3 regions of the Streptomyces sp. NPDC023573 genome follow, and region 2 is predicted to be linked to each of the others. Evidence: riboswitches for the same ligand, from Rfam matches in the RefSeq annotation. Region 2 holds a riboswitch; each other region holds the start of a gene.

The links. Region 2 has a riboswitch for cobalamin ahead of ACZ32T_RS24815 (FecCD family ABC transporter permease). Riboswitches for the same ligand answer to the same signal wherever they lie in the genome.
Region 1: another riboswitch for cobalamin. It lies ahead of ACZ32T_RS23415 (ABC transporter substrate-binding protein); the one in region 2 lies ahead of ACZ32T_RS24815 (FecCD family ABC transporter permease).
Region 3: another riboswitch for cobalamin. It lies ahead of ACZ32T_RS20955 (energy-coupling factor ABC transporter permease); the one in region 2 lies ahead of ACZ32T_RS24815 (FecCD family ABC transporter permease).

The regions. Positions count from the first base shown of each region.
Region 1 is NZ_JBVHKB010000007.1:221,246-231,629, reverse strand. Features, by position in the region: gene ACZ32T_RS23425 (acyl-CoA dehydrogenase family protein) at 1-1,386, shown strand, start outside; gene ACZ32T_RS23420 (hypothetical protein) at 1,383-1,553, shown strand; cobalamin riboswitch at 1,637-1,823, shown strand; gene ACZ32T_RS23415 (ABC transporter substrate-binding protein) at 1,854-2,927, shown strand; gene ACZ32T_RS23410 (FecCD family ABC transporter permease) at 2,957-4,009, shown strand; gene ACZ32T_RS23405 (ABC transporter ATP-binding protein) at 4,006-4,809, shown strand; gene ACZ32T_RS23400 (PRC and DUF2382 domain-containing protein) at 4,894-5,910, opposite strand; gene ACZ32T_RS23395 (adenosylcobinamide amidohydrolase) at 6,250-6,876, shown strand; gene ACZ32T_RS23390 (NAD(P)-dependent oxidoreductase) at 6,957-7,853, shown strand; gene ACZ32T_RS23385 (GlsB/YeaQ/YmgE family stress response membrane protein) at 8,015-8,290, opposite strand; partial or broken gene ACZ32T_RS23380 (sensor histidine kinase) at 8,713-9,114, shown strand; partial or broken gene ACZ32T_RS23375 (LuxR C-terminal-related transcriptional regulator) at 9,125-9,754, shown strand; gene ACZ32T_RS23370 (sporulation protein) at 10,040-10,384, shown strand, end outside.
Region 2 is NZ_JBVHKB010000008.1:42,697-53,080, reverse strand. Features, by position in the region: gene ACZ32T_RS24850 (ABC transporter permease) at 1-170, opposite strand, end outside; gene modA (molybdate ABC transporter substrate-binding protein) at 242-1,030, opposite strand; gene ACZ32T_RS24840 (cytochrome P450) at 1,267-2,514, opposite strand; gene ACZ32T_RS24835 (NAD(P)/FAD-dependent oxidoreductase) at 2,633-3,844, opposite strand; gene ACZ32T_RS24830 (ferredoxin) at 3,841-4,041, opposite strand; gene ACZ32T_RS24825 (TetR/AcrR family transcriptional regulator) at 4,087-4,740, opposite strand; gene ACZ32T_RS24820 (hypothetical protein) at 4,734-4,925, opposite strand; cobalamin riboswitch at 5,058-5,207, shown strand; gene ACZ32T_RS24815 (FecCD family ABC transporter permease) at 5,309-6,418, shown strand; gene ACZ32T_RS24810 (ABC transporter ATP-binding protein) at 6,418-7,191, shown strand; gene ACZ32T_RS24805 (ABC transporter substrate-binding protein) at 7,226-8,248, shown strand; gene ACZ32T_RS24800 (SCO1431 family membrane protein) at 8,588-8,734, shown strand; gene ACZ32T_RS24795 (glycoside hydrolase family 18 protein) at 8,816-10,090, opposite strand.
Region 3 is NZ_JBVHKB010000006.1:193,163-203,546, forward strand. Features, by position in the region: gene ACZ32T_RS20930 (AAA family ATPase) at 24-1,220, shown strand; gene ACZ32T_RS20935 (VWA domain-containing protein) at 1,240-2,862, shown strand; gene ACZ32T_RS20940 (energy-coupling factor ABC transporter ATP-binding protein) at 2,867-3,733, opposite strand; gene cbiQ (cobalt ECF transporter T component CbiQ) at 3,730-4,479, opposite strand; gene ACZ32T_RS20950 (energy-coupling factor ABC transporter substrate-binding protein) at 4,486-4,836, opposite strand; gene ACZ32T_RS20955 (energy-coupling factor ABC transporter permease) at 4,833-5,543, opposite strand; cobalamin riboswitch at 5,574-5,756, opposite strand; gene ACZ32T_RS20960 (protein kinase domain-containing protein) at 5,811-7,151, opposite strand; gene ACZ32T_RS20965 (FHA domain-containing protein) at 7,148-7,885, opposite strand; gene ACZ32T_RS20970 (ABC transporter permease) at 8,032-9,054, opposite strand; gene ACZ32T_RS20975 (ABC transporter ATP-binding protein) at 9,051-10,037, opposite strand; gene ACZ32T_RS20980 (sensor histidine kinase) at 10,203-10,384, shown strand, end outside.

The DNA of each region.
Region 1 (10,384 bases), on a different contig from region 2:
CGGGACGGCTTCGTCCTGAACACCCCGAACCCGGGCGCACAGAAGTTCATGCCCAACACCAGCCCGGCGGGCGGAGCCAAGTCCGGCCTGGTCGCCGCCCGCCTGGTGGCCGACGGCTCCGACCACGGGGTGCGCCTCTTCCTGGTGCCGCTCACCGACGACACGCAGGCGCTGCCCGGTGTCCGGGTGCGGCGGCTGCCGGCCCGGATGGGCAGCCCGGTGGACCACTGCCTGACCTCGTTCGACCGGGTCTTCGTGGCACGGGACGCCCTGCTGGGACCAGCCGAGGAGGGCGACGTCCCAGGGGAGTTCAGAACGGGGCCAGGGGACAGGCGGCGTCGTTTCCTCACCGCGATCGGGCGGGTCACCCCCGGCCGCATCTCCATGAGCGCCTGCGCCGCGGGCTCGGCCCGCGCGACCCTGGCGGTCGCCGTACGCTACGGCGGGCACCGGATGATCTCCGGCTCCCGGGGCGCACCACCGGTGCCGGTGAACGCCCACCGGACGCACCACGGACCGCTCGCCTCGGCGATGGCCATGGTCTTCGCCATGAGCCTGCTGTACCGCAGGGCACAGGAGCGCTGGGAAGCCCGTACGGACGAGGACGCCCGGACGGACGCGGTGAGGCTGGTCGACGTCGCCAAGGCGTGGATCACCTGGCGGGCCCGCGACGTCATCGTCGAGAGCCGTGAACGCTGCGGCGCCCAGGCGCTGCTGGAGAACAACGGCATGACCGAACTCGTCACGGGCGTGGAGGGCGCCATCACCGCGGAGGGCGACAACATCGCCCTGTACGCCAAGGCCGCGGCCGACATGCTCTTCGCCGCAGAGCCCGGCGGTGGTGACGACGCCCCCGACCGGGCCCCGTACCCCGGGGACCTCGCCGACCCGCACTTCCTGGGCCGGCTACTCGCCTCGGTCCAGGACATCTGGTTCGCCCGCGCCAGGGCCCGTGCGCTGCGGGCACCCGACACAGACACCCTCGGCCGGTGGAACGCGGCCTCGGGCCCCGCCCTGCGCGGCGTCGAAGCCTACGCGTACCGGCAGGCCGCCCAGGCCTACGCCGAGGCCCGCGCGACACTGCCCGAAGGGGCGGCCAGGGAACGGATCGGCGAGCTGGAGCGGCTGTTCGCCCTCGAATGGGTCTCCCGTAACAGCGGCGACCTGCTGGCCGCCGGTCTCCTGAGCACCGCTCAGGTGGACGCCTTGCCCGAGGCCGTCGAGGAGCTCGTCACGGCCGTCGCCGCGCACGCCCCCGAGCTGGCCGAGTCCTTCGCCCTGCCCGAGGAACTGCTCGCCGACTGGCCGATCGCCGGACCCGGCTACGCGGACGCGTACGACGACCCCGAGGGCCCCTGGAACACCGGCCTGGCGGACGCCCGATGAGCGCCGGAGGCAAGGGACAGGCCGTCTGCTGCCGCCTCGGCGAGCACCTGGAGATCCTGGGTCTGCGCGCCGTCCTGCTCGCCTACTGGGGCACGACGTCCGTGCTCGCCCGCCGCGGCGGAAAGCCGCAGCCCGCAAGCGGCGAATCGGTTCACCCCAAGCGCTGACCCGCCCGACGGCCGGCCGGTACGGAGAGGGAGAGACCCCTCGCCGTACCGGCGACGGCCCCCGGGGCAGGCGGCGCGCAGCGTGATAGCTTGCAGACGCCAGTCACACTCCACGTGGAGTCAGGGAATCCGGTGCGAATCCGGAGCTGACGCGCAGCGGTGAGGGGGACGGGCGGGGCCACAGCCACTGGGACACCCACGGGTGCACCGGGAAGGCGCCCCGTCCGGACGAACCCGAGTCCGAAGACCTGCTGGCAACCGCTTCCGCACCGGGAGCGGAACTCCGTACGGGCTCCGCGCATGAGCCCAGAGAACGCCGAGGTCTCCGTGCCGCCCATAGCCAGCACCGCACGCCGAACAGCCCTGCTCATCGCGGGACTTGTCCTTCTGACCGCCTGCGGGGAAGGCGGCGGCGCCTCCGACGGCGCGGCCCGGTCCGCCGCCGGCGACGGCTTCCCGGTGACCCTGGAGAACTGCGGCCGTACGGTGACAGTCGACTCGCCACCGCGTCACGCCGTCTCACTCAACCAGGGATCCACCGAGATCCTGCTCTCCCTGGGCCTCGCCGGCAGGCTGGCCGCCACCGCGACCTGGACGGACCCGGTGATGAAGGGCCTGGAGAAGGACGAATCCACGGTGAAGCGCCTCGCCGAGAACCAGCCCTCCTCCGAGAAGGTCCTAGCCGAGGAACCCGACTTCGTCAGCGCCTCCTTCGCGTCCACCCTCGGCAAGGGCGGGGTGGCACCCCGCGACCAGTTCGAGGAGCTGGGCGTACCGACGTACCTCTCGCCCTCCGACTGCGCGGGCAAGGACAACACCGGCAGCGGCGACGGCTCGCGCTCCGAGCCCCTGACCATGGACCGCGTGTACGGCGAAGTGCGCGACCTGGCCAAGGTGTTCGGCGTCCCGGAGCGCGGCGAGAAGCTGGTGAAGAGCCTTCGCGCACGCGTCGACAGGGCGACCGCGGACATCGACGCGTCCGGCACCACGATGCTCTACTGGTTCGCCAACTCCGAAGCCCCGTACCTGGCCGGGTGCTGCGGCGCCCCCGGCATCATCACCGAGGAGCTGGGCGCGAAGAACGTCTTCGACGACACGCACGAGGAATGGCCCCAGATCAACTGGGAGACCGTCGCCGACCGCGACCCCGACGTCCTGGTCATCGGTGACCTGAGCCGGAAGTCGCAGACGGCCGAGAGCGCGGCGAAGAAGATCGAGTTCCTGGAGTCCAACCCCGCCACGAAGAACATGGACGCCGTCCGGCACAAGCGGTACGTCCTGCTCAGCGGCCAGGCGATGAATCCGACCGTCCGGACCGTGGAGGGCGTGGAGCGCCTCGCGGCCGGGCTGCGCTCGTTCGGGCTCGCGGGGTGACGAGGACCGAACGCGCCCCGGACGTTCGGGTGGAGCAGCCGCCCCCGGCCCGGACGCCACCCGCAGTCCGGGTCCTGCGCGACGGCGTCCTGTGGACCGCCGGGATCGTCCTGCTGCTCCTGTCCGTCGCGGTGGCCGTCACGATCGGGCCCGCCCGTGTCTCCGTCCCGGACGTCTGGGCCGCGGTGGCCTCGCACCTCGGCCTGGGAGACGGGCGGCTGACCCCGATCCGTGACGGCATCATCTGGAACCTGCGCATGCCCCGCACCCTGCTGGCGGCGGTGTGCGGGGCCGGACTCGCGGTGTGCGGCACCGTGATGCAGTCGCTGCTGCGCAACCCGCTCGCCGACCCCTTCGTCCTCGGCGTCTCCTCCGGGGCGTCCACCGGGGCGGTCGTGGTCGTCGTCCTGGGCGTCGGCGGCGGAGCCGTGTCGGTCTCGGGCGGTGCGTTCGTCGGGGCGCTGTGCTCGTTCGCCCTCGTCCTGCTGCTCAGCCACACCCTCGGCGGATCCACCGACCGGGTCGTCCTCTCCGGGGTCGCGGCCATGCAGCTCTTCTCCGCGCTCACGTCCTTCGTCGTGATGACCGCCGCCGACGCCGAACAGACCCGGGGCGTGCTCTTCTGGCTGCTCGGCTCGCTGAGCGGGGTGGGCTGGAGCGAAGTGTGGATGTGCTCGGCCGTGCTGGCCGTGACCCTGCTGATCTGCCTCGGCCACGCCCGTACGCTCGACGCCTTCGCCTTCGGCCAGGACGCCGCGGCCGCGCTGGGCGTGCACGTGGGACGCACCCGGATCGTGCTGCTCTGCACCACCGCGCTCCTGACGGCTGCCCTGGTCAGCTCGGCGGGCGCCATCGGCTTCGTCGGCCTCGTCCTCCCGCACGCCGCCCGGGCGCTGACGGGCTCGGGGCACCGACGGCTGCTGCCGGTGACCGCTCTCGCCGGAGCCGTGTTCCTGGTCTGGGTGGACACCCTGGCCAGGACCGTCCTCGACCCGCAGGAGGTCCCGGTCGGTGTGGTCACCTCCCTCATCGGGGTACCCGTCTTCGTCATCGTCCTTTACCGCACCCGGAGGAACGCGTGAACCGGACAGCGGTCCCCGGCGACGGCCTGCGCGCCGACCGGGTCGCCCGGGAGGCCGGCGGGCGGATCGTCCTCGACGGAGTGAGCATCGCGCCGCCGCCCGGCACCACCGTCGGGCTCCTGGGGCCGAACGGCTCCGGGAAGACCACGCTGCTGCGGGTGATGGCGGGCGTGATCGCGCCCGGCGCGGGTGTCGTCACCCTCGACGGCCGCACGCTCGCCGAGACCGGCCGGCGCGGCGTGGCCCGCCGCGTGGCCGTCGTCGACCAGCACGCGGTCACCCAGGTCGACCTGAGCGTGCTGGACGTCGTACGCCTCGGCCGCATCCCGCACCGCCGGGCCTGGTCGGCGCCCGGGCCCGAGGACGAGGCCGCCGTGCGCGAGGCTCTGGCGCGCACCGGACTGGCCGACCGCGCCGCCCAGTCCTGGCACACCCTGTCGGGTGGCGAGCGCCAGCGGGTGCAGATCGCCCGCGCCCTCGCCCAGCAGCCGCGGGAACTCCTCCTGGACGAACCCACCAACCACCTGGACATCCAGCACCAGCTGGAGCTGCTCTCCCTGGTCGCCGTGCTGCCCGTCACCGCCGTGGTCGCGCTGCACGATCTCAATCTGGCCGCCATGTTCTGCGACCGGGTCACGATCATGAAGGAAGGCAGGGTGGTCGCCGGGGGGACGCCCTCGGAGGTGATCACCGAGGAACTCATCGCCGACGTGTACCGGGTGCGCGCGGTGGTCACGCCGGAAGGGCCCGACGGACGCCCCTCCGTGCGGTTCCTGCCGGGCGGAGCGGCCCACCGGTGACGGCGGGACGAGAGGGCGGGCCCGTGAACCGCCCGGGTCCGCCCCTCGCTGCTGTCGCGCGGCCTTTCGCCGCTGTGTGAGGGGTCAGCGACGACGTCCCTGGCCGAACTCGCCGCCCATGTCCTTGCCGCTGCCCATGTCGTCCTTGCCGTCCGCGTAGTCGATCTTCTCCTTGCGGAGCTCGGCGGAGACTTCCTTCTGCTCGGTGACCTTGTTGGTTTCGAGACGGACCCGTTCCACGGGGACCGCCTCCTTGCGGACGGTGGCTCGTTCGGCGTGCAGGGTGACTTCGACGTCCTGTTCGCCGAGGTCGTGCGTGCCCTTCATGCCTGTGGCCTTGTCGCCCGGCTGCAGAGGCTCGCGCACCACGCGCACCTCCTCGTGGGACACCGGCACCGTCCGTGTGACGTTCTCCGTCACGACGTACTTGTGCAGACGTGCCCTCCCGCTCTCGTACTCCTCCGTGCCGACCTGGAGCTGCTCCTCGGAGCGGACCATCTCCTCACGGCCGCCGGCACCCGCGGCGGACCGCTCGGCTCCGGCTCCGGCGAGCGGGCGGGACGTGGAGGACGTCTCCGTGTCGCGGTGCCTGCCCGCGCCGGCCCCGGTGGTGCCCGTGCCGGCGGTGGTGCCGGTGGCCTTCGCCTGGCCGCCGGAGGCCGTGCGGGCGGTGCCGGCGGCACCGGCTGCCCCGGCTGCGCCCGCGGCACCCATGGCTCCCGTTCCGGTCCCGGACGTCGTGCGCGCGTCGCCGCCCGCTCCGGTGCGTCCGGTGGTCTTCCGGGTCATTCCGTAGTGCCTGTAGAGCTCCTCCTCCTCCGAGACGGAGAGGTGCGCGTCCGCATCGACCCGGGGGGCGTCCTTGACGCGGTCCTTCGGATGCGAGACGTGCAGGTCGGAGCCCACCCGGCGGGCTCCGGCAAGCGGGACGAAGCTCTCCTTCATGCCGAACATGCCGGTCTTCACCGTGATCCAGTCGGGCTTGCCGGTGTCGTCGTCGACGTACACCCGCCCCACTGTGCCGACCTTCTCTCCGTCGCTGTCGTAGACGGTCAGACCGTCGAGTTCTCCGGAATCCGTGAAACCGTCAGCGGCTCCCATGGCCGATTCCTCCTCGCCCGGGCGCGTCCTGCGGTCGGTTCCTGCAGGGAAGGCGCGTCCGGATTCCATCGCGCCTCACCCGGTTGGACGGTGCAACTTCCCGGCCTGTGCGGCGGGCGGCCCAGAACACCGGGGAGGTGCGGTGGCCCCGCTCCACGCGCATATCGGGCCCGCCACACGCATTACGCCATTCGAGTGAGTGAGCACTCTCCCGGGTGCGCCGGGTGTGCGCTCCCGGCCCGCCCGTATGATCGACGCCGCTGCCGACGGTCGGCAGGCTTGTCACGGGGGTGCCTCATCGGATCCGTAGTCATCCGTCAGCCTCGGCAGCGGGGCGAACTGCTGGCCCGGCAGGAGGACGGCCTCGGGCTGCACCACCTGGTCTGGCGGCTGGGGCCCGGCTGGCGCGTGTGCAGCAGCGCCGTGCTCGGCGGCGGGATCGGCCCGCGGGCCTGGATCCTGAACGCCCAGGTGCCCGGCGGCTACCCCCGGCTCGACCCCGGCAGGCACCTCGCCGAGATCGCGGCGTCCGAGGCGCTCGACGGGCCGGGCGCCGGACTGATGACAGCCGCCGATGTCACGGCCCGCACCGTCGCCGACGACGGCGGAGCGACCGCGACCGTCACCAGCGGCCTCGGCGTACGGGGATGGGCAGCGGCCCCGGCCGAGGGCACCGACGGCCCTCGCCCGCCCGGGACCGTCAACATCGTCGTCACCCTCCCCGTGGCGCTCTCCGACGCGGCCCTGGTCAACGCGGTGGCCACCGCCACCGAAGCGAAGGTCCAGGCGCTGGTGGACGCCGGACTCGACTGCTCCGGGACCCCGACGGACGCGGTGTGTGTCGCCGCGCCGGAGCCGGGAGGGCAGTCCGGTGAGCCGTTCGCCGGACCGCGTTCGCGCTGGGGCGCGCGACTCGCCAGAGCCGTCCACCGCGCCACCCTGGAGAGCGCGCTGCGGCAGTCTTGAGACCCACGAGTCCTGGAACTGCCGCAGTCCCGGGGCCCACAGGTCGCGAGACCGGCCCGCACCGACGAAGGGAATCTCCCATGACCACCGCATCCCCCGCCGACGCCGCCCCCGGCACGCCGACCGTCGCGGTCCTCGGCACCGGGATCATGGGGTCCGGGATGGCCCGCAGCCTGCTCAGGGCGCAGCTCCCCGTCAGGGTCTGGAACCGCACACGGTCCAGGGCCGAACCGCTGGCCGCCCACGGCGCCACCGTGACGGACACCCCCGAGGAAGCGGTACGCGGAGCCGATGTCGTCCTCACCGCCCTGAACGACGGCCGGGCCGTGGCGGAGACCCTCACCGCCGCCACGCCCGGCCTGCGTCCGGGGCAGGTCTGGATGCAGAGCGCCACCGTGGGCCTCGGCGCCACGACCGATCTCGCCCACCGGGGCGCCGGACTGGGGCTGGTCTACCTGGACGCCCCGGTCTCCGGCACGAAGCAGCCGGCGGAGCAGGGCACGCTCACCGTGTTCGTCTCAGGCCCCTCGAGCGCCCGCACCACGGCACTGCCCGTCCTGGAGGCCATCGGGCAGCGCACCCTGTGGGTCGGGGAGGAGCCGGGGGCCGCCACCCGGCTCAAGCTCGTCGCCAACACCTGGGTGATCAACCTGGTCAACAGCGTGGCGGAGTGCCTCAACCTCGCGGAGGGACTCGGGCTCGACCCGCAGCTCTTCCTGGACGCCATGAAGGGCGGCCCGCTGGACACGCCGTACCTCCAGGGCAAGTCCGCGGCGTTGCTCTCCGGTGATCTCAGCCCGAGCTTCGCGCTCTCCACCGCGCTCAAGGACTCCCGGCTGATCCTCGAGGCGGCCGAGGCCTCCGGAGTGACGCTCGATCTGGTCGCCGCCTCCGCCGAGCGGTTCACCCGGGCGGAAACGGCCGGACACGGCGGCCAGGACATGATCGCCACGTACTACGCGGGCCGCTCGGCCTGAGCCCCTGCCTTCGGCCGGCCGCACCGGTCAGTGCTGGGACAACGCACTCGGCGAGTCGTTCTTCTCGACCATGACCGCACTCGCGCAGGTACGGCAAACGGCTCCCCAGCAAGCAGAGGGGGAGCCGTTTGCGGCGAGCGCGGACTGCGGGCAGTCGGGAATCAGGCGCGGCGCGAGTGCCGATTGCCGGTGATGACCCGGTACAGGACCAGGAGGATGATGGAGCCGGCAATGGCGGCGATCCAGGTGGAGAGGTCGAAGAAGCCGTCGATGGAGTCGACCCCGAAGATGACCTTGCCGAGCCAGCCGCCGAGAAGGCCTCCCGCGATGCCGATGAGCATCGTGATGATGATGCCGCCGGGGTCCTTGCCCGGAAGCAGTACCTTGGCGATGACGCCGGCGAGCAACCCGATGAAGATCCAGGCGATGATGCCCATGATGCGTCTCCTACCTCGTCGTACAAAGCCTGTGTCAATGCACCGTCTTTACCGTCCCGGCCTTTTCAAACACTGCACATCTGCCGTGTTGTGGGCAGGGCGCCTGTGCACTACGTCGTCTCGGTGCGCTCACTGTCGTGGCGGCCTGACTCCCGCCCGGCACATGAACCACCGGACAGGGCTCAGACGCAGGTGCTCGTCTCCGGGGTACAGAAGTGGACCTGCGGATAGCGCACGGACGGCTTGTCCAGGAGGGGCCGCGGTCGGTGGCGCAGGTGCAGGTCGAGGAAGGCGCGGGTGTATCCACGGACGATCTCCGCGGCCCGGCCGGCCGGCAGATCGGCGCCGATGTCGATGCCCAGCTGCTCGGCCAGCAGTCCGACGACGCGGACGAGGGGACGGGCGTGGAGGGTTCGGATGCGGTGCAGGCACCCCAACCCGGCCTGGGCCAGCTGGAATCGCTGGTCGGGCGTGTTCGGGACACCGGACTGCCGGTCGACCTGAGCGTGACCGGCCGGCCCTGCCCCCTCCCGCCCGGTATCGAACTCGCCGCGTACCGCGTGGTGCAGGAAGCCCTGACCAACACCGTGAAGCACGCCGCCGGTGCGACCGCTGCCGTGACCGTCGATTACGGTCCCGGCCGGCTTCGAGTGGAGGTCACCGATACCGGAGGACACGCGGGTGCTGCCGCGGCAGACGGGAACGGCCGGGGGCTGATCGGGCTGCGCGAGCGCCTCACTGTCTACGACGGAACCCTGGACACCGGCCGGTCTCGGGCCGGCGGCTACCGTGTGGAGGCCCTGATCCCCTTGGAGACACGGTGACCGGGCCGCCGGAGCCGAAGCGGTCGAGGCGGTCCGCCGCACACGCCCCGACGTGGTCCTGATGGATGTCCGCATGCCCGAGATGGATGGCCTGGAGGCCACCCGCCGCATCCTCACCGGAACCCCGGGCGAGCCCCGCATCATCATCCTGACCACCTTCGATCTCGACCGGTACGTCTACGCGGCCCTGGCCGCCGGGGCCAGCGGCTTCCTCCTCAAGGACGTCACCCCCGAGTACCTGGTCGCGGCCACCCGCACCGTCCGTACCGGCGACACCCTTCTGGCGCCGGCCATCACCCGCCGCCTCGTGCAGCGGTTCGCCCGGCGCGGCAGCGACGCCGCCACCCTCCACAGCGATCTCGCCTCGCTCACCCCGCGCGAACTGGAGGTCCTCGGCCTGCTGGCCCGAGGGCTGAGCAACGCCGAGCTCGCCACCCGCCTCCAGCTGGCCGAGACGACCGTCAAGACTCACGTCGCCCGCATCCTCGCCAAGCTCGGCCTCCGCGACCGTGTCCAGGCCGTCATCGTCGCGTACGAGACAGGACTGGTCAGCACAGGCGAACGCGAGACCGGTGAGCCGGGGATCAACAGCCGTACCCACGCCTGCTCTTGTTGTTCGGATTGCCGGATGCCCGGGTGAGCCTCCGGGGCTCTTTTCGGCCGATCCCCTCCGTGGCCGACGAATTGCCGACCGAAGGGGCTGCTCCCCGCCTATGCTCTACACGCGTGTAGAAAGTGCGAGGGGGTCTGGACGTTCCCGATGCGTCTGCTGTGGGGAAATACGTCCGCTGGGCGCAGGCCCTGGCCGCGCTGAACACGTCGGACAAGTAAGCACGATCCACGGATCGCTGCAGGCCGGGCGCCACCGGTATGCAGCGATCCGTCATCTCACGAACCACATTTACATGAAGGAGTGAGCGCCACGATGGTGTTCAAACGGCTGCTCGGTTCGCTCGGCGTAGGCGGCCCGACGGTGGACACGGTGCTGGACACCGGTGCGGTACTGCCGGGTGGGGACCTCACGGGGCAGATCCACCTCTGGGGCGGCAGTGCCGCCTTCGACATCGAGCAGGTCTCGCTGGAGCTGGTGGCCAGGGTGGAGGCAGAGCACGACGACGGCGAGAGCGAAGGCACCATCGTCTTCGACCGGTTCACCGTGGGCGGTGGTTTCCGCCTGGCCGAGGGTGAGCGGCGGAGTGTCCCGTTCTCGGTGACGCTGCCGTGGGAGACACCGGTCACAGAGCTGCACGGCCAGCCGCTGGGCGTCGTG
Region 2 (10,384 bases):
AGCGCCTGGGTCGTCCCGGGGTCGGTCAGGTGCGCGCCCAGGTCGGACCAGGACGTACGGGTGATGATGCCCAGCAGAGGCAGGAGCAGGAAGGCGATGGCCAGCAGCGCGGGGATCGCCAGGGCGATCGGGGCTCGGGGGCCGGTGGCGCGGCGGCGGAGGCGTCTCATGAGGATCCCTGATGCTGAAGTGCCGTGCGGGGCCTGCCCGGAAGACGGGACCCCGCACGGGCGAATGCCCGCTACGGCTTCTGGAAGCCGGCGTCGGCGAGGATCTTCCGGGCCTCGGGGGAGGACAGCCATGCCACGAACGCGCTCGCGGCCTCGCCGTTCTCGGAGGTCTTCAGGGTCGCCGCCGGGTAGGAGGCTACGGCGTTCTGTGCGTCCGGGATGTCGATCGCCTCGATCTTGCCGGTCGCCGTGGCGGCGTCCGTCCTGTAGACGAGACCGGCGTCCGCCTCGCCGAGCTCGACCTTGCTGAGGACGGCGCGGACGTTGGGCTCCTGGGAGACGGGCTTCACCTCGGTCCTCTGCGCGTCCAGGATCTGCCGGCTGTAGCGACCGACCGGCACCTCGGGCGCCGCGAGGACGACCTTCAGACCGGGGTCGGCGAGGTCCTTCAGGGTCTCGACCCCCTCCGGGTTCCCCTTGCCCGTGGCGATCACCAGACGGTTCTTCGCGATGACGGTCGGCGACCCCGTGTCGGACTTCAGCCCGTCCATCGTCTTCGTGTCCGCCGTCACCAGCGCGTCGGCGGGCGCGCCCTGCTCGACCTGTGCGGCGAGCTCCTGAGAGCCGGCGAACGAGAAGGTCACCTCGGTGCCCGGGTGTCCCTTCTCGTAGGCCGCACCGGCCGTCTTGAAGACGTCGGTGAGCGAGGAGGCGGCCAGCACCGTCAGGTCGGCCCCGGACGCCGACGTGCTGTCACCCGAGTCCTTCGCGTCGTCGCTGCCGCACGCGGCCAGCGGAACGAGGAGAGCCGCCGTCAGGACGGCCGCCGCCGTGGGCCGCCGGGTGAAGGTGAGAGACATGGGGGAGAGCTCCTTGGGGACGCGGCGGGGTCGCGCCACCCGGGCGGGTGGTGGAGAGCCGCGCCGGGGGGCCGATCCCCAGTATGGGGCCGCATGTGCGACAGATTAAAGGAGTTCCGTTCTCATTTACAAAGCTTGATGCGAATCTCCATGGCACATGCGGCGGCTCCTGGAGAATGGTCCCACTCCGGCAGGCGGCCGGTGGTGCCAGGTGAGCGGCCCGCTCCGGCGCCCCGTCACCAGGTGACGGGCAGGGCGTGCAGGCCGTAGATGACGGCGTCGTGCTTGAAGGGGACGGCGTCGATGCCGTCGACGGTGCGGAGGGTGGGGATGCGGCGGAAGAGGGTGGGATAGACGACCTGGAGCTCCATGCGGGCCAGCGGCTGGCCCACGCAGTGGTGGGCGCCGGCCCCGAACGCCTGGTGGTGACGGGCGTCGCGGGTGAGGTCGAGACGGTCGGGGTCGGGGAAGACAGCGGGGTCGCGGTTGGCGAGTTCACCGAGGAGGATGACGCCCTCTCCCGCACGGATGGTGCGGCCGGCGATCTCGATGTCCTCCAGGGCGGTGCGGCGGCGGCCGAGGTGGACGATGGAGAGGTAGCGCAGGAGTTCCTCGACGGCGTCGCGGATGACGGCGGGGTCGTCCGTGTCGCGGATCAGGGCGAGCTGCCCGGGGTGCTGGAGGAGCAGGAGCGTGCCCAGGCTGATCATGTTCGCGGTGGTCTCGTGTCCGCCGAGGAGGAGGAGTACGCCCATCGTGGCGGCCTCCCGGCGGGTGAGTTCGCCGTTGTCGATCTGTGTGCAGAGGCTGGAGAGGAGGTCGTCGCCGGGCTCGGTGAGCTTACGGCCGACGAGCTCGTCGAGGTAGGCGGCGAGGTTGGTGTGGGCCGTCTGCCGTTCCTGAGGAGAGGCGACGGCCGAGACGATGACCTTGCTGTTCGTCTGGAAGAACTCGTGGTCCTGATAGGGGACACCGAGCATCTCCGAGATGACCAGGGAGGGGATCGGCAGGGCGAGTGCCTGGACGAGGTCGGCCGTGCCGGGACCCTCCAGCATGGCGTCGACGAAGTCGTCGGCCATCTTCTGCACGCGGGGACGCATCGCCTCGATGCGCTTGATGGTGAAGGCGCCGCTGACCATGCGGCGCAGCCGGGCGTGCTCGGGGTCGTCCATGCCGACGAAGCTCAGGTCGGTGCTGCCCGCGTGGGCGTGCGCGGGGTCCACGGGGCTGGGGAAGCCCGGCCGGGTGAACTCCACGCTCAGGCGCGGGTCGGACAGCAACGCCTTCTGCTCGGCGTGCCCCGTGACGGCCCAGGGAGTGCTGCCGCCCCAGGAACGGACCCGGGTGAGCGGGCCGTACCCGGACAGCGCCCGCATCTCGGGGGAGGGCGCGAAGGGGCATTCCGGGGAGCGCGGCCGGGGGAAGCCGGGGATGCCGTCGGCGCTCGCCTCGGGAGTGGCGGGAGTGGCGGGAGTGCTGGTCATGGTCTTCTCCGGTGGGGTGGGCCGCCTCCGACGCGGCGGGCGTGGGAGGCGTACGCGGATCAGTCGGTAGGGGCCACGGAAGCGTGCGGCCGTCTGAGCGTGCCGGGCGTGCCGGAAGTCAGGCGTTGCTTCCGGCAGCGGCGGACTCGGGCCGGGGGGTGGGGGCGTACCGGTCGAGCAGGAGCCGGCGGTGCAGGCGCGCCTGTTTCGGCATGTTCCAGCCGAGGACCGCGACGGGGCGGCCCTCACCGTCGACGTAGAGGGCGACGAACCGGCCCTGCTCCGTGCTCCCTTCGACGATCCGCAGGGTGGCGGCCGGCGTGGGGAGCCCGTACACCTGGATCTTCACGCCGAGCTGGTCGGTCCAGAAGTAGGGGACGGGACTGTAGGGGCGGTCCTCGCCCAGGATGTTCGCCGCGACGGACTGCGCGTGCTCGGTGGCGTTCGTACGGTTCTCCAGCCGCAGGGACCGGCCGAGGGCCTCGTGGTGGAAGCGGGCCACGTCCCCGGCGGCGTAGACCCCGTCGGCGGCGCGGCAGCGGGAGTCGCACACCACTCCGTCGTCCAGTGCCAGCCCGCTGCCGGCCAGCCAGTCGGTGGCGGGGGTGCTGCCGACCGCTGAGACGACGAGATCGGCGGGCACCGTGTCGCCGTCGGCCAGGCGGACACCGGTGACGCGTCCGCCGGCCGTCGCCGGCCCGTCCACCAGTGTGTGCGTTCTCAGCCGTACCCCGTGCGCGGTGTGCAGCGCGGCGAGCAGTTCGGCGGCGGGGCCCAACTGCTCCCGCATGGGCGCCGCCTGCGGTCCGGCGAGCGTCACGTCGGCTCCCATGAGGCGGGCCGTGGCGGCGATCTCGGAGCCGAGCACCCCGTCCCCGACGACCACGACCCGCCGCGCCGCCAGCAGTTCCCGCCGGAGCCCCACGGCGTCGTCCAGGGTTCGGAGCACATGCACCCCCGCCGTTCCCGAAAGGCCCGGCAGCCTGCGCGCGCGTAGTCCGGTCGCCAGGACGACGGTTGCCGCCTTCAGTTCGGCTCCGCTCGCCGTGCGCACGGTACGGGTGGCGGCGTCGAGGGCCGAAGCGCGTTCGCCGAGGACGAATTCGGCCTCCAGGGCGTCCAGTACGTCACGGGTGCGCAGATGCGTGCGCTCGGCCTCCCACGTCCCGGCGAGTACCTGCTTGGACAGCGGCGGACGGTCGTACGGCGCGCCGCTCTCCTCGCCGAGCAGCGTGATCCGCTCGCGGTAGCCCTTACGGCGCAGTGTCTCCACGACGGCGAGACCCGCCGCCCCGGCCCCGACGACGAGCACACCCGACGGTGTGCTCACGCGCCCTCACCGAGGTGGATGGCGGCGGCAGGGCAGACACCGGCGGACTCCCGGACCGCCTCGTGCCGGTCGGCGGCCGGTGCGGCGTCGAGAAGGACGACGATGCCGTCCTCGTCGCGCTGGTCGAACACCTCCGGGGCGATCAGTACGCACTGCCCGGCGCCGCAGCACTTCTCCTCGTCAACAGTGATCTTCATGCTCTCTCCCTTGTGGGGCCGGGCCCTCGTCGGGCCCGGGTCGGTTCAGCGACGGGTGGTGGGCGCGGCGAGCAGCCCCACCAGCGCGTCCTCCAGCGTGTCGGCGGTGCGCTCCCAGGACGAGCCGGGACGGACCGGTCCCTCGGCCAGGGAGTGCTCCCGCTCCGCACAGGTATGGGTGATCAGATGACGGGCCATCTCGGCGCGCGCCGGGCGGACCTCCGGGGGAACGATGTCGTGCAGGCACGAGCCCAGTCCCTGGAGGGTGCGGCGCAGGCTGTCACGGGTGAGGGACTCGTCCGCCACCAGCGTCCGCATCAGCGGGTCGGTCATCACCTGCGCGGCGAACCGCGCGTGCCACGAGGGGACACCGAGAGCGGCATGGTGGTCGGTCACCGGGCGCACCAGGCAACGCACCCAGTCCCGCAGGTCGGTGCTGTCGCCCACGGCCTCCACATGGCGCGCGCGGATGGCGTCGACACCCGTGCCGTGCTTGGTCATGATGGCCCGTACGAGCGTCGCCCTGCTGCCGAAGTGATAGCTGACGACGGTGTTGTTGCCCTGGCCGGCCGCCTCGCCGATCTGGCGGTTGGAGACGTTCGACAGCCCGTGCTCGGCGTAGAGGCGTTCGGCCGCGGTCATGATGGCCTCGCGCGTACCGGCGCCCCGGCCGGTGCGAGGCTCTGTCCTGTTCACCATGTCACCGGAACCTCGCGCGGCGGACCGGTGAGCACGCCGTCATGGCGCCGCAGGGCAGCGGGGTCCACGGCGGGCCTGAGCCGCGGGAGTCGGCGCAACACCCGGAGCCGCACACGAACTTCGTCTCCGGAGTCCGGGGCGACGACCGTGCAGTCCAGCGGGCGGTCCTTCCTGACTGCGCTCATGGCTTCCTCCACACGTTTCAGGGGTCCCGGCTCCCCGACCACTAGACAGCACGCCTCCATGCAAATCAATCGACTGACTTAATCGGATGGCGCGGCTGGCCGGAAACGTGTGGGCGCCGTCATCCGGCGGCTTTCCCCTTGGCGGGCAGCCGTCCGGCACGCGATAGGCTGCATGCGCCTCGTGGGGGAAGTCCGGTCGAATTCCGGCGCTGACCCGCAACGGTAGGCGGAGCCACACACGGTTCCGTAAGCCCGATCACCCACGGTGGCGAAGCTCCTGTCGATCGCCGTGGACTGCGAGAGGTGCTGCGTACGGCGCGCCTGGCGTCCCGAGCCGCTCCTTGGATGACGTAGGCACGGCCCGAGGCGAAAGCGAACCGCCTGTGGCCACGCCCCGTGACCGAACACCCGCCGTGCTGCCGCGCGGTACCCGCTCCGGCAGTGGGCCCGCGCCCCCCGGACGCCTCCCCCTGCCCCTCCTGGTGACCGGCCTGTGCGTCGCGCTCCCGCTCTCCCTCGCCTGCGGGGCGGGGATCGGGGCCTCGGGGCTCACATGGGGCGAGACGCTGCACCACCTGTGGGCGGGGCTGACCGGCGGGGCCATAGCCCCGGACGAGGTCTCCTCGTACACCATCGTCTGGGAGCTCCGCTTCCCGCGCGCCGTCCTCGCCGCGGTCGTCGGGGCCGGGCTGGCGGCCGTCGGCGTAGCCGTGCAGGCCATGGTGCGCAACGCGCTCGCCGACCCGTTCGTCCTCGGCATCTCCTCGGGCGCGGCCGTCGGTGCCAACGCCGTGCTGATCTTCGGGGCGTTCGGCGCGCTCGGCGTCTGGGCGCTGTCCTCGGCGGCCTTCCTCTCCGCGCTCCTCGCCATGGTGCTGGTGTACACGATCGCCCGGACCGCACGGGGCCTGACACCGCTGCGCCTCGTGCTGACCGGCACGGCGATGTACTACGGCTTCTCGGCCGTGGCCACCTTCATGGTGTTCGCCGCCGAGCGGGGCGAAGCGGCACGGTCCGCGATGATGTGGCTGCTCGGCAGCCTGGGCGGGGCCAACTGGTCGTCCGTGCCGATCGCAGCCGGCGCGGTGGCCGGCGGCCTCGCCCATCTCGGCTGGTCGGCACGGCGCCTGAACGCCCTCGCCATGGGCGACGAGACCGCTGCCGCACTCGGTGTGGACGCCGGCCGTCTGCGCAAGGAGCTCTTCCTCGTCTCCGCCGCCGTCACCGGGGCGGTCGTCGCGGTCAGCGGGGCCATCGGCTTCGTGGGCCTGATGGTCCCGCACGCCGCACGGATGCTGGTCGGCGCGGACCACCGCCGCCTGCTGGCCGTCGCGCCCCTGGCCGGTGCCACCCTCCTGATCTGGGTGGACATCCTCTCGCGCGTGGTGCTCGCCCCCGCCGAACTGCCGGTGGGCGTACTGACCGCGGCCGTCGGCGTGCCGTGCTTCGTCCTGCTCATGCGCCGCCGCGCCTACACCTTCGGAGGCGTGTGATGCGGATCGAGATCGACGCACTCACGGTCGAGATCGCCGGTGCGCGGCTGGTGGAGGACGTCACGCTGCGAGCCGGCAGCGGACAGCTCGTCGGTCTCGTCGGCCCCAACGGCAGCGGCAAGTCGACCCTGTTGCGCTGCGTCTACCGGGCGCTCCGTCCCTCGGCAGGCGCGGTGCGGATCGGTGGCGAGGACCTGCGGACCATGACGGCCCGTGAGGGCGCGCGCCGACTGGCCGCGCTTCCGCAGGAAGTGGTCGCGGAGTTCGACTTCACCGTCGCCGAGACCGTGGCCATGGGCCGGCTGCCGCACCAGGGGCCGATGACCCGCACCACCGACGAGGACCGCCGCACATGTGAGGCCGCGCTGGAGGGCGTCGGGGCCGGCCACCTGGCCGACCGCGGCTTCCTCACCCTCTCCGGCGGGGAGAAGCAGCGGGTCCTGATCGCCCGCGCGCTCGCCCAGCAGCCCCAGGTGCTGGTGCTCGACGAGCCCACCAACCACCTGGACATCGGCCAGCAGCTGGAGGTCCTCGCGCTGGTACGCGGCAGCGGTCTGACCGCACTCACCGCCCTGCACGACCTCAACCTCGCCGCACGCCACTGCGACGTCGTCCACGTCATCGACGGTGGGCGGATCGCCGCCTCCGGACCACCTCACGACGTCCTCACGCCCGGGCTGCTGGCCGAGGTGTTCGGCGTCCGCGCGCACCGCGTAACGCACCCCGGGACAGGCGCGCCGCAGCTGCTCTTCGACCGGCTTCCCCCCGCATGACGCCCCGTCCCCCGCCCCAAGGAGTCCTCACGCCATGCGTCATCTCGTACGCCCCGCCGCACTGGCCCTCGCCGCCGCACTCGCCCTCACGGGCTGCGGGGCGGAGGTCACCTCGCAGGAAGGGAAGGAGGACGGCGCCCGTGCAGCCGGCGGCCACTACCCGGTGACCGTGGAGAACTGCGGGGAGAGGAAGACGTACGACAAGGCTCCGCAGCGGGTGGTCACCAACGATGTCGGCATCACCGAGATCATGTTCGCCCTCGGTCTCGAGGACCACATGGCCGGATACGTCATGCCCGACGACAAGGGGGACCTGACATCCGTCCCCTGGAAGGACGGTTACCGCAAGACCACGTGGCTCTCGAAGGAGCGAATCAACAAGGAGCTGGTCCTCGACGCCGGCGCCGATCTGGTCTTCGCTGGATGGAACTATGGATTCAGCGAGGGCGAAGGCTTCACGCCCGACGCGTTGCGGCGGGTGGGCATCGACTCGTACCTGCTCAGCGAGTCGTGCCGTAACGGACGGGGCAAGGCCCGCGGAGTGATGGCGCCGCTCGACGCGCTCTACACCGACCTGCGGAACCTGGGCAGGATCTTCGACGTCGAGGACCGGGCCGGCACGCTCATCGCCTCGTTCCGCAAGCAGGTGGCCGAAGCGCAGGCGCAGGCCCCGGAAGGCGCCGACCGGCCGCGCGTCTTCCTCTACGACGACGGCCAGGACAAGCCTCTGACCTCGGGTGCCTACGCCGGCCCCCACGACATCATCACCAAGGCCGGCGGCGACCACATCATGAAGGACCTCAAGGACAGCTGGACCACGGTGGGCTGGGAGACGGTCGTCGCCCGCGACCCCGAGGTCATCGTGATCAACAACTACGGGGACACCACCGCTGACCGGAAGCGGAAGTTCCTGAAGTCCTACGGGCCGCTCGCGAACGTCTCGGCGATCAAGAACGACCGGATCGTCGTCCTCGACTACGTCGACCTCGTCGAGAGCCCGCGCAACCCGGCGGCCGTCAGCTCACTCGCGGCGGAGCTGAGGGACCTCAGCTCCTGACCCCGGCCGGGCGGGCGCCGATGACCCCGGCGGGCGCCGGAGACGGGCAGGCAGGGGGCGCTGCGGGGGTGCCCGGGACGTCGGCCGCCGTCGCGTCCCCCGGCGGCTCGTCGCTCCGCACCCGGGGCCGACGACGGGTGTGGCATAGCGCACAGCGGGTCCCCCGCGCGGGGCGTCCTCAGCCCGCCGATCCCCCTGCGGGGGCGCGGATGCGGGCCTTCCTCCGGCTGCCGTCCCGCCGGCCGCTGTGACCCGGATCTCTACCGCGTCGCCCGCCTCCGCTGGCACTGTGGTCGGGTCACGGGGGACGCCCACTGCCGAACGACCGAGCGAGATGCCATGACCGCGACCACAGCCGAGAACCGGACCCGTACCCGCGCCCGCACCGGCGGCCCCGAGGACGGGCCGAAGGTCCTCGAGCACATCCTGGGCTGGACGCTCGTCGTCGTCCTCGCCATGTTCGTCACCCAGGCCGGACTGATGTGACCCCTGGACGACGGGTGGGGTGGGGCGCCCGCCCGGCACCCCACCCCTGACCCGCCCTGCGGACCGTGTACCCCGTCGGGGCTAGTTGATGGCCCGGATCAGCTCACCGTCCGTCGTGTCGCCGCTGAGCTCCCAGAAGAACGTCCCTCCCAGGCCCTGCTCGTTCTTGTAGTCCATCTTCGTGGCGATGGTGGCCGGGGTGTCGTAGCTCCACCAGTCGGTGCCGCAGAGGGCGTACGCCGTCCCGGCGACCGTGCCGGTGGCCGGGCAGCTGTTCTTCAGGACCTTGTAGTCCTCGATGCCGGCCTCGTACGTCCCCGGGGCGGCCCCCGTCGCCGTGCCACCCGGCTCCTCCTGGGTGACACCGGTCCAGCCGCGGCCGTAGAAGCCGATGCCCAGCAGCAGCTTCTCCGGGGGGATGCCCAGGCCCTTGAGCTTGGAGATCGCCGCGTCGCTGTTGAAGCCCTCCGTCGGGATGCCCGGGTAGGAGGTCAGCGGGGAGTGCGGAGCCGTCGGCCCCTGCGCCGCGAAGGCGCCGAAGAAGTCGTACGTCATCGGGTTGTACCAGTCCAGGTACTTCGCCGCCCCCGCGTAGTCCACCGCGTCGATCTTGCCGCCGTCGGACCCGTCCGCGGTGATCGCCGAGGTGACCAGGTTGTCGGTGCCGAACTTCGAGCGCAGCGCCGACAGGAGCTCGCCGTACGCGTCGCGGCCACTGGTGTCACACGTCAGCCCGCAGGCGTTCGGGTACTCCCAGTCGATGTCGATGCCGTCGAAGACATCGGCCCAGCGCGGGTCCTCGACCAGGTCGTAGCAGGAATCGGCGAAGGCGGCCGGGTTCTGCGCGGCCTCACCGAAGCCGCCGGACCAGCTCCAGCCGCCGAAGGACCAGATGACCTTCAGGTCCGGGTGCGACTTCTTCAGCTTGCGCAACTGGTTGAAGTTTCCGCGGAGTTCCTGGTCCCAGGTGTCCGCGACGCCGTCCACCGACTGGTCCGCCGTGTAGGCCTTCTCGTAGTCGGCGTAACTGTCGCCGATGGTGCACTTGCCTCCCTGGACGTTGCCGAAGGCGTAGTTGATGTGCGTCAGCTTGTCGGCCGAGCCCGACGTCTCGATGTTCTTGACGTGGTAATCGCGGTCGTAGACACCCCAGTTGGTGAAGTATCCGACCACCTTGCCGCCGGCCGCGGTGGGCGCGGCTTCGGCGGCTGCCGGCGCGGAGACATCGACGGCGGCAGGGGCGGCACCCGCGGAGGACGTACCGGCGACGCCGAGCAGAGCGGCTCCGAGTGCGGCGGTGCAGAGGGTGGCGGTGAGCGCCCGCAGGCGGGCGCGAGGACGGTGAAGTCCGGTCATTGTGGCTCCTCGTGGGGGAGGGCTTGGGCGTGGGGGGTGCCTGCCCTGCTCCATCCAGAATTGGCATGGACGCGATGAGGCATTGGGGGAGACCGTAGAAGGACTAGACCAGTTGGGTCAATGGTTCGGACCAATTTCCCTGGTCATGGCTCCGGCTGCCCGGTGACGCGTGCGCTCCGATCGGGCATACTCAACGCGCCACAGCCGCCGGCCGGCGCCTCCCGTGATCCGGGAAGGCAGGATCGGCTGCGGAGCCGTAGATTTCCGGGCATCGCCCGGGACCACCCGGCGGTG
Region 3 (10,384 bases), on a different contig from region 2:
GGGCAGAGTCCTCGAACAGGGAGATGGCGATGGGCGCACAGGACACGGCGAAGCGACTGCGAGCGATCACCGGTGAACTTTCAGGGCTGTTCTACGAGCGGGACGACGTCATACGGACGCTGACGGTGGCGATGCTGGCCGGTCAGCACTCACTCCTGCTCGGTCCTCCGGGCACCGCGAAGTCGGAACTGGCGCGGGAACTGACGGGCCGTATCGAGAGCGCGAACTACTGGGAGATCCTGCTGAGCAAGTTCACCGCGCCGACCCGTATGTTCGGTCCGATCGACGTGGGGGCGCTGAGCCGGGGCGAGTACCGGCAGATATTCGACGGCCGGGCGACGACAGCACACATCGCGTTCATCGACGAGATCTTCAAGTGCTCCACGGCGGCACTGAACGAGACCCTCGGGCTGCTCAACGAACGCCTCTACCACCCGGAGAACGGCGGCGAGCCGATCCACTGCCCCCTGATCAGCGCGATCACCGCCTCCAACGAACTCCCGGCCGGTGAGGACAGCGCCGCGATCTACGACCGGCTGCTGGTGCGGCTGGAGGTCGGGTACCTCGCCGACCCCTCCAACTTCGCCGGACTGGTGCGCTCCGCCGTCACCGCCCCGGCCGTCCTCACCCGGACGACGGTGGAGCTGACCGAGCTGCGGCACGCCGTGACCGAAGCCGTGCCGGCCGTAGGCGTCCCGGACACGATCGTCGACGCCTTGTGCACGCTGCGGGCCGCCCTGCGCCGCAAGGAGCTGATCTCCTCCGACCGCCGCTGGCGGCAGTCGGTCCGGCTGCTCCAGGCGAGCGCCTTCCTGGACGGCCGGGACAAGGTGGGCCGGAACGACCTGTCGGTGCTCACCCATGTGCTGTGGGACTCGCCCGCCGAACGCCCGGCCGTCGAACGGGAGGTGCTCCACCTGGTCAATCCCGACGCCAAGGAGGCGCTCGACCTCGCCGACGCCATCGAGGAGCTGGAGGCCCAACTGGACGCCAAGGCCGGGCAGTCCCGCGAGGCACTGGGCGACTGGGCGATCAGGGAGGCGATCACCAAGCTCAACATGGCGGGAAAGAAGCTGGAGAGACTCCGCAAGGAGGCCGAGACGGCCGGACGCTCCACCGCCGCCGTCCAACGCGTGATCATCCTTCGGCGTGCCGTACACGCCCGCGTCCTGACCGAAGCGCTCGGAGTGGACGCGAGTATCGTCCAGGCCAGGCTATGAGCGGCGGGGGGACACGGCCATGGAGGAGAGAACCGGCGGGATCACGGATCTGACGGACCGTGCCGTCAGGTGGCCGGTGCCGCCCGCGGAGGTCCGCCGCCCGGAGGCGCACGCCGCGGTGTTCGGCGACCGGTTCGACACGATGGCCTGGCGCGACACCTACGCCCAGGCCACCGGACTGCAGCGACTCGCGAAGGATCTGAACGAACGCTACGACCACACCGAGGACCTGCTCGCGGACGTGTTCCTGGCCGCCTACAAGGTGAGCCCGCAGGTGCGCGAGCGGGCCGAGATGGACCCCTCACGGCTGGTCAACCACCAGGTTCTCACGGCCATGACGGGCAGCCCGGAGTTCGCCGAGCTGCACCGCGAGACGTCCGGCGACCCCTACGCCGCCGCGACGGCCGTGCTCGCCCAGTCCGACACCCTGCGCCTGATGCTGGAACTGGCCAAGGAGGCGGCTGACCGGGCCGGGCGGGCGAAAAGCGCGCGGGAGCGGGCCGAGCACGCGGCGGCCGCCGCCACCGTTGCGCTCCAGCAGGCCGCCGGGGAGGCGGAGGAGGACGGCACGGTGCCGGACACCACGGCCGACGCCCTGACGCGGGCCGTCGAGACGGCCGAGGCCGCCGACGCCGCAGCGCGGCAGGCGGCCCAGGAGGCCGGGCAGGCACTCGCCGCCGCGGCTCCGGGTATCCGCGCAGCCGCCCGGAGCGGCTCGGGCAAGGCCGCCGGGCAGTCCCGCGAGGAGGCCGAGCTGATGCGCGCGTGGGGTGTGGGACCGGGCGAGCTGGAGCGGATGCCGTTCGACCGCCGTGCCCGGCTCGCCGAGCGGCTGCGCTCGGGCCGGCTGGGGCGGTTCGCGGACCTCATCGGCCGGTTCAGGCAGATGGCCGAGGGGGAACGTGCCCGCAAGGTCGAGCAGGGCCCGGGCGAACTGGTCGGAATCACCCTGGGCGACGACCTCTCCCGGGTCATCCCCTCCGAGCTGGCCAACCTCGGCGTGCCGGCCATGAGAAGCGTGTTCGCCGCGAGGTACGCCGAGTCGCGGCTGATGCTCTACGACAGCCGGGGGGAGCAGACCACGGGAAAGGGCGCCATCATCGCCTGTGTCGACTGCTCGTACTCGATGCTGGAGTCCGGCACCGGTGGTGTCACGCGGGAGGCGTGGGCCAAGGCCTGCGCCCTGGCGCTGCTGGACCAGGCCCGCCGGGCGCGCCGTGACTTCGTCGGGATCCTCTTCTCCTCGTCCGACTCCGTGAAGGTGTGCCGTTTCCCGGGCTCGCAGCCGGCCGGCATCGCCGGCGTCCTCGACTTCGCCGAGCACTTCTTCGGAGGCGGTACCGAGTTCAGGACCCCGCTCGCGGCGGCCGTCAGGCTGCTGGACGAGGAGTTCAACTCGGACGGGCGCCGACGCGGCGACATCGTGATGATCACCGACGGGGAGTGCGACGTCAGCGAGCAGTGGATGCGCAGCTGGAACGACGCCAAGCACACGCTGGGCTTCCGCTCCTTCGGTGTGGCCGTCGGGGCCACGAAGGCCGCCGCACCCGGCACCGTCCTGGACGCGTTGTGCGACAACCTCCGCACCATCGAGGACCTCACCGACGTCCATGCCGCCGGCGACCTCTTCCGCCTCATCTGACCGCTCACCGGCGGGTGTTGGCCTGCCCCCCGCCGTCGGCGGACGAGGCGAAACCCGCGAGCTCCTCGGGGGTGCGGGGGCCGGGCGCCGACGCGTCCAGCAGGCCGTGCGCGCGCAGCAGCCGGGCGGTCGCGACGCCCCACGGCAGCCGCAGTCCGGCCTCCTCCAGGAGATCCGTACGGGCGAGCATCGCCGGAGCCGGCCCGGCTCGGACGCCCGAGGGAGTGAGGAGCGCGGCGTCGTCGGCCCAGCGCAGGGCCAGGTCGACGTCGTGGGTCGCCATCATGACGGTGGTGCCGCTCTCCCGGAGGGTGCCCAGCGTGGCGAGCAGCCGCTCCTGACCGTCCGGGTCCAGACCGGCGGTCGGCTCGTCGAGGATCAGCATCCGGGGCCTCATCGCGACCGCGCCCGCGATGGCGGTCCGCTTGCGCTGCCCGTACGAGAGCAGGTGGGTGGGCCGGTCCGCCAGCGCCATGATGTCGAGCGCGCCCAGCGCCTCGTCCACCCGGGCCCGCACCTCGCTGTCGGAGAGCCCGAGATTCAGCGGCCCGAAGGACACGTCCTGCGAGACGGACGCGGCGAACAACTGGTCGTCCGGGTCCTGCCCCACCAGCTGGACCGTCGTACGCAGCCGGGTCAGGCCCTTCCGGTCGTACGTGACCGGGTGGCCCTCCACCGTCAACTGGCCCTCGCGGGGGCGCAACCCGCCGCTGAGCAGACGCATCAGCGTGGTCTTCCCACTGCCGTTCCGGCCGAGCAGGGCGAGCGCACGCCCCGCCCGCGCCTCGAAGTCGAGGCCGCTGAGCACGGCAGGCCCGTCCTCGTACCCGAAGGACGCGTCCCGGAGGGCGAGCAGTGCGGATGCGCTCATGAAAGGGGCCTTTCCAGGACGAGGGTCAGCGCGGTGAGGGCCGCGAGCAGGGCGATGCTCACGGCCACGAACCGGCCGGAGACACGGGCGTCGGGGACCAGGACACGCAGGGTCCCGTCGTGACCGCGCCCGGCGAGACCGGCCTGGAGCCGTGCCGCGCGGTCGAAGGCCCTGACGAACGCGGTGGCCCCGAGCCCCGCCAGCGACCGCCAGGCGGCGGCCCGAGTGGTGTGCCCGAGCCGGGCGGCCTGGGCCTCCCGGATCCGGCGCACCGAGTCCAGGAGCAGGAAGCTCATGCGGTACGTCACCAGGGCGACGTCCACCACAGGCGCCGGCACCCCCGCCTTGACCAGGCGGGGCAGCAGGTCGGACATCGGGGTGGTGAAGGCGAACAGCAGGACCCCGAGCGATGCCGCGGAGGTGCGCAGCAGCAGCTCACCGGCACGGGCCGGCCCCCCGTCGGCCAGGGTCACGAGTCCTTCCGGCCCGCCCACCTGGACGAGCAGCGTGGCCGCCCCGGTGACGCAGAAGCCCAGGGGGACCCGGTAGGCCCGCCAGAGGTGGCGGGCGGGCACACCGGCAGGCCCCAGCAGCACGGCGACGGCGGTGAGGAGGATCAGCGCGGCTCCGGGCCAGGGCGGCAGCGAGATCGCCAGGACCGTGAGTCCCAGACCGAGTACGGCTTTGTCCACGGGATGGCGGCGGCGCCAGCGACTGCTGTGCGCCGCCGCGTCGATCGGCAGCACGAGCGCTCAGTTCTCCCGGGCCGCCGGCTCCCCGGCGCTCTCCTGCCGCGTGGCCGCGCGCAGCTCGCCCTGACGGCGCCCGCGTCGCAGGCCGAAGTAGTAGGCGAGTACGCCCGCGCCCAATGCGGCCTGGAGGGCGAAGAGCGCCGACTCGATCTCGCCCGACGGTGGTTCGTACAGCGGGGAGAACCAGGGTTCGTACCCGGGATCGATCTCGGTGATCGCGGTCTCGGCCTGGGCATCGGCTCCCGCGAAGGGCTCCTTCTCGTCGTCGCCGAGGCCGAGGGCCAGCGGCAGGACGGCCAGCGCGGCCACGACGAGCAGCAGAAGGGCGTTGATCCTCGTGTTCCTGTTCATCGGGCCACCGCCTCGGTTCCGTCCGTCCTGGTCCGGTCCCGCCTTCCGGCGAGGAACACGCCGAGCCGGGTCAGATCTCCCTTGCTGGACTGCACCAGGAGCCGCATGACCAGGACGGTCAGGAGCCCCTCGCTCACCGCCAGCGGGATCTGGGTGACCGCGAAGATGGAGCCGAACTTGCCGAGCGCGCCCAGGAAGCCGCTGCCCGGGTCCGGGAAGGCGAGCGCCAGCTGCACGCTCGTGACGCAGTACGTCGACAGGTCGGCGACGAACGCGCCGAAGAACACCCCCACCATCAGCGGCACACCGTACCGGCGCAGCAGCCTGTAGACGGCGTACCCCGCCCAGGGCCCGACGATCGCCATCGAGAAGACGTTGGCACCCAGCGTGGTCAGCCCGCCGTGGGCGAGCAGGAGCGCCTGGAACAGCAGGGTGATGGTGCCCAGGACCGCCATGACCGGCGGGCGGAACAGGATGGCACCCAGCCCCGTGCCCGTGGGGTGGGAGCAACTCCCGGTCACGGAGGGGATCTTCAAAGCGGAAAGAACGAACGTGAAGGCCCCGGAAGCCCCCAGGAGCAGTGTGCTCTCGGGGTTCTCCCGGACTTCACGCGTGAGTGAGCGGACTCCGTGGACGACGAACGGCGCGGACGCGACACCCCAGGCGATCGCGTGCGCCGGAGGCAGGAAACCCTCGGCTATGTGCATGGCTCAGCAGACCCTCTCCAGCACCTCGTGGATGGTTGAAGTGCCTTGGCCGGTCTCCTGGCTTACGGGTAACACCGCCCGAACTCCGCCTTCCCGGGTCACAAGGACCCAGTGGCTGCCCGTGAGGGCCGGAGCCGGACTTCCCGATCACAGTGGCGAGGGCCGCACCGGCATCACACCGATTTCCCGATCACCAAGGCGTGGCGACAGTAGTGCCGGGCGGGGGGCGATGACAAGCGGGCCCGAGGCCGCCGAGGGCGGCCACCGTCACGGTTCTTCCGCCTTGCGGAGGGCGCGCCAGGTCTCCGGGCCGACCGTCCCGTCCGCGTCCAGCCCTGCCCGTTCCTGAAAGGTGACGACGGCTCCATGCGTCATGGGCCCGAAGTCGCCGTCCACCTCGCCGACCTCGGTGATGCCGTGCAGGTGTCTGAGCAGGCACTGGGCCTCCCTGACCTGGCTGCCTCCGTCTCCCCGCCTGATGCTGAAGTCCCAGGTGCCGCTGTGGCCCGCCATGTAGCCGCGGCCGTGCGTGTCCTCGTACACCACGGGTCTCTCACAGGTGGGCGGGGCCGCGCTGGGCTCCGCGGTGTCCGGCAGGAAGGTGTACGCGGCTCCCCCCAGCAGCGCCGCCACGAGTGCCGCCGCGACGGGCAGGCGCCGCCACCGTCTCGGCCGCAGTCTCGGCAGCCTCGCCGAACGGGAGGCGCCCGCGAGCCGCTCCACCCGGCGGAGCAGCGCGCCGGCGTCCGCGAGACGTCGCTCGTGCGTGGGGGCCAGGCACTCCCGCACGATGTCACGCCAGCCGTCGGGGAGGGCGGGGGACAGGCGCAGTTCCGCACCACCGCGCGCGTACTGCGTCGCCGCGTCGGCCCGGGCCTCAGCGGTCGCGCCCGGCAGCGGGAACGACCCGGTCAGGACGACATGGGCGAGGACGCCGAAGGCCCAGATGTCGCAGGTGGGGCGGATGCGCGTGCCGCGCTCGTCGATCTCCGGCCAGAACAGCTCGGGCGGGGTGTAGTCGGGGGTGGCGAACGCCGGGGCGTAGGCGTGGGTGCCTTCCAGTTCGGCCGCCATGTTGAAGTCGGCCAGCCGGGCCGAACCGTCCTTCAGGAGCAGCACGTTGGCCGGCTTCAGGTCTCCGTGCACCCATCCCGCGTGGTGCAGCTGGTGCAGACCCTCACAGATCTGCGCGAGCAGGGACGGTCCCGCCTCCGGGACCGGGGTGCGCTCCAGGAGCTGGTTCAGATCGGCCTCGGCCCGCTCCAGGACGAGGACGGTGGAGCCGTCCAGCTCCGGGCGGCCCGGGTCGTCGACCGTCAGCGTCTCGTACATGCGGATGAGGCGGGGCGTGCGGAGCCTGGCCAGCAAGTCGATCTCACGCTCGGTCAGTTCGCGCAGATGGCTGAGCTGACGTGGAGTGCGGGTGCCGGTGGGCAGGAACTTCAGCGCGGCCCGCTCGGGCAGATCCGGCTCGGTGACATCGCCGGCGCCCACGCGCCGCCCCGTGTAGACGGTGGCGAACGCCCCGGAGGCGATGGGTCCGCCGACTTCCCAGGAGCCCACCCGGTAGCCCTTGGGGACGGAGACCGCGTACAGCTGCCCGCTCATTGCGCCACCTTTCCGACAGGTGTGAGCACCACGAGGTCGTCCTCCCGGACCAGGTCGAAGCGGAGCGCGAGCGCGACGAGGGACTCCTTCTTCCCGTGGACACGCTGACCGGGTTCCGCGGCGATCCGGTCGGGGCGCAACCGCAGCTTCACGGACAGATAGTCGATGTTCCAGTAGACGGCCGACCGGCTGACCGTGGGCCAGGTCGGACGGAGCCGGTCCATGAGCTGTTCGACGGCCGGCAGCGGGGCGCTGGTCGTACCGCGCAGCCTGGGTTCGCACAGTGCCGCCAGCACGGCGAAGTAGCGCTTGGTGCGGTCGAGTACGAAGGCCGGGACGGTGGCGGACCCGTCGAGTCCGTGGCGCGGGACGCTGCGGAACGCGTGTCGAGGCGCCCAGACGTCGAAAGTGAGCAGATCACCCGAGGCCGGCAGGACCACACGCCCGAACTCGAAGGGCACGGGCGCCTCCAGCCGGCCCGGCGCGACCTTGATGTGCTCCCCGGCGCCCTCCGGGTTCTCCACCACGTACGTCTGGTCCTCGCTGAAGTTGCTCAGCAGCCAGAAGGTCCTGTGCGCGACGATCTCCCCGGCGACCCTGGCCACCCCCGCGTGTACGACGGCGAAACCTCCGTCGCTCCCGGACCGGCCGAAAGTCACGCGCTCGCCTGCGGTGATCCTGATCTGATCCTTGACGTCGCCGCACGACGGCGGCACGACGATGACGCTGTACATGAGGTCCCCCTCCCCGATCCATCGGGGTCAACTCTCCCCAGTTCAACGCCGGAAAGCCTACGCAGGTGGCGGAGCAGAACCCAGCGGTGCGGCCTGCTCGGCGGGTCGGCGTACACCGGCGGCGGCTGCGGCCCGGGGACCAGGGGTCACAGGAGCCGCTTGCGCCCCCAGAGGATCACGAACGTGGCGACGGCGGCGGTGACCGCGAGCATGACGCCGGCTCCGAGCCACTGCATCGTGTCCATCTGCGTGACGGGGAGGTAGTCCAGGGACCAGCCGATGACGTGCTTGGACTCCAGGCAGGCGGTGTGCGCCCGGTCGTCCTCGATCCGGTCGAGACAGGTGGTCCAGTCCAGGCGGTCACCGGAGCTGGTGAGGAAGTAGGTGCCCTGCCCCAGCTGCTCGGCCTCGGTGGGCAGCTCCGGCGGTGCCGCACCGGGCCCGACGCCCTTGTCGGTGGTGAGCGACATGACATGCCCCAGACTCCGCCAGAGCTCGTCCCAGACGAAGCCGATCGCCACGACGATGCCCAGCGTGACCACCATCGACACCAGCGTGCGGCGCAGGATCAGGCCGGCTGCCACACCCACCGTGAACGTGAGCAGGGCGTAGGCCACCGGTGTGACCCCCGTGACACTGAAGAAGGAGGTCCAGATGAGTCCGCTGGACAAGCCCTTGACCGGGTGCCACCACCAGGTGAGGACGGCGCTGAGCACGCCGGTGGACAGGGCGAGCATCACGGCGGGAACGGCCAGTTTCGTGATGAGCCACCGCAGTCGGCTGACGGACTGCGAGGTCACCAGTTTGGCCGTGCCGCTCTCCAGGTCGCCGGCGATGAGCGGGGCCCCGAGGAAGACACCGGCCAGGACGGGGACGTAGCCGAGGTAGTTCCCGATGCTGAACAGACGCTGGGCGTGCGCCTCGAACTCGGGCGGCAGGCCGCCGGCCCTCCGCGAGGTCGGGTCCTGGGTGGCCAGGTAGTCCATCATCTGCCCGCGCAGGTGAACCATGACGACCACGCCGAGGAGAGTGACGGCGATGAGCGTCCAGAACGCGGCGCGGTGCTGGCGCCAGACCAGCCAGACCGGCCCGCCCAGCCGGGGGATCCAGTGGTTGCGTGCTGACCGGGTGGGCGTTGTGCGGGCCGGGTCGTGAGTGAGCGTGGTCATGCGGTCACAGCCTTCGTACGGTCGTGGGTGATGATGTCGTGGATGTCGCCGACGCGGGCGCTGGGGGCGATCAGGGAAGGCGCGTCGGGTGACCGCAGGTAGGCGAGCAGGAGCTCCTCCAGGGTGGGCGGCTCGGCGGCCGGACTGCCGTTCCCGACCGGTCCGCCGAGGCGCACCAGGACGCCCGGTCGGCCCTCGTTGTGAGGCTCGACGACCCGGTGCGCCGCGAGGGCGGGGGAGGTGCTGCCTCCCGGGGCGTCGATCAGGGCGTGAGCGGCGCGTAGTTCGTCCACCTCGCCGGCGAGGCGCAGCCCCCCGTTCGCGATGACGAGGAGGTAGTCGCAGATGTGCTCCAGCTCGGCAAGCATGTGCGAGGAGACCAGCACCGTGGTGCCGTGCTGGGCGGCCTCCGCCGTCAGGGTGGCCATGAGCTCGCGGCGGACCAGCGGGTCCAGATCGGCCATCGGCTCGTCGAGGATGAGCAGGTCAGGGCGCTTCCCGAAAGCCAGGGCGAAGGCGACGCGGGTGCGCTGCCCCCCGGACAGTGTGCCGACCTTCGCCTTCAGCGGCACCTGGCCGGCGCGGACGATGCCCTCGGCGACCTCCTGGTCCCAGCAGGGGTTGAGCTCGTGGCCCAGTCGCAGGGTCTCCGCGACGGTGAAGCGCCGGAACAACGGCTTCTCCTGGGTCAGGAACGCGGTCCTCAGGACGGCCTCCGCCGACCCCGGCGCCGCGCCGAACACCCGCAGGGCGCCGGTCGTCGGCCGGATCATGTGGGTGGCCAGGCCCATCAGTGTGCTCTTGCCGGCGCCGTTCGGACCGACCAGGCCGCACACCCGCCCGGCAGGCAGCTGGAAGGAGACGTCCCGCAGCGCCCAGCCGCGCCGGTACTGCTTGCCGAGCCCATGGGCCTCGATCGCAGCCGCGCCGACGGGCCGCCCGAACCCCGGCCCGCTTCCGTGGTGCACCTCTGCGTGGTTCATGTGACTCCTGTGCGTGTGGGAGGGTCGGCTATGACACGCCGCCCCGGTGGACACCACTCTTCTCCGCCGTGGCCTGCGGCGGATCAGGCAAAAGACAGATCATGCGCGGCCGACTCCGACTTTCGGCCGGTCGGCGGGAGGACGGTGAGAGAGATGCCGGCGAGGTTGGCCGCACCCACAGCCACACGGGCCAAGGACCATCCGCAGCTGCTTGTCACGGTCCGGCTGGTTCTGGTCGTGGCCCTGACCGGCCTCGTCGTGATGGACTGGGTGGGCGGCGATTTCTACCGGATCGGGGGACCCGGTGACTCGGTGCTGGGCACCGTCAAGCTGGGGGGCGCCCTGCT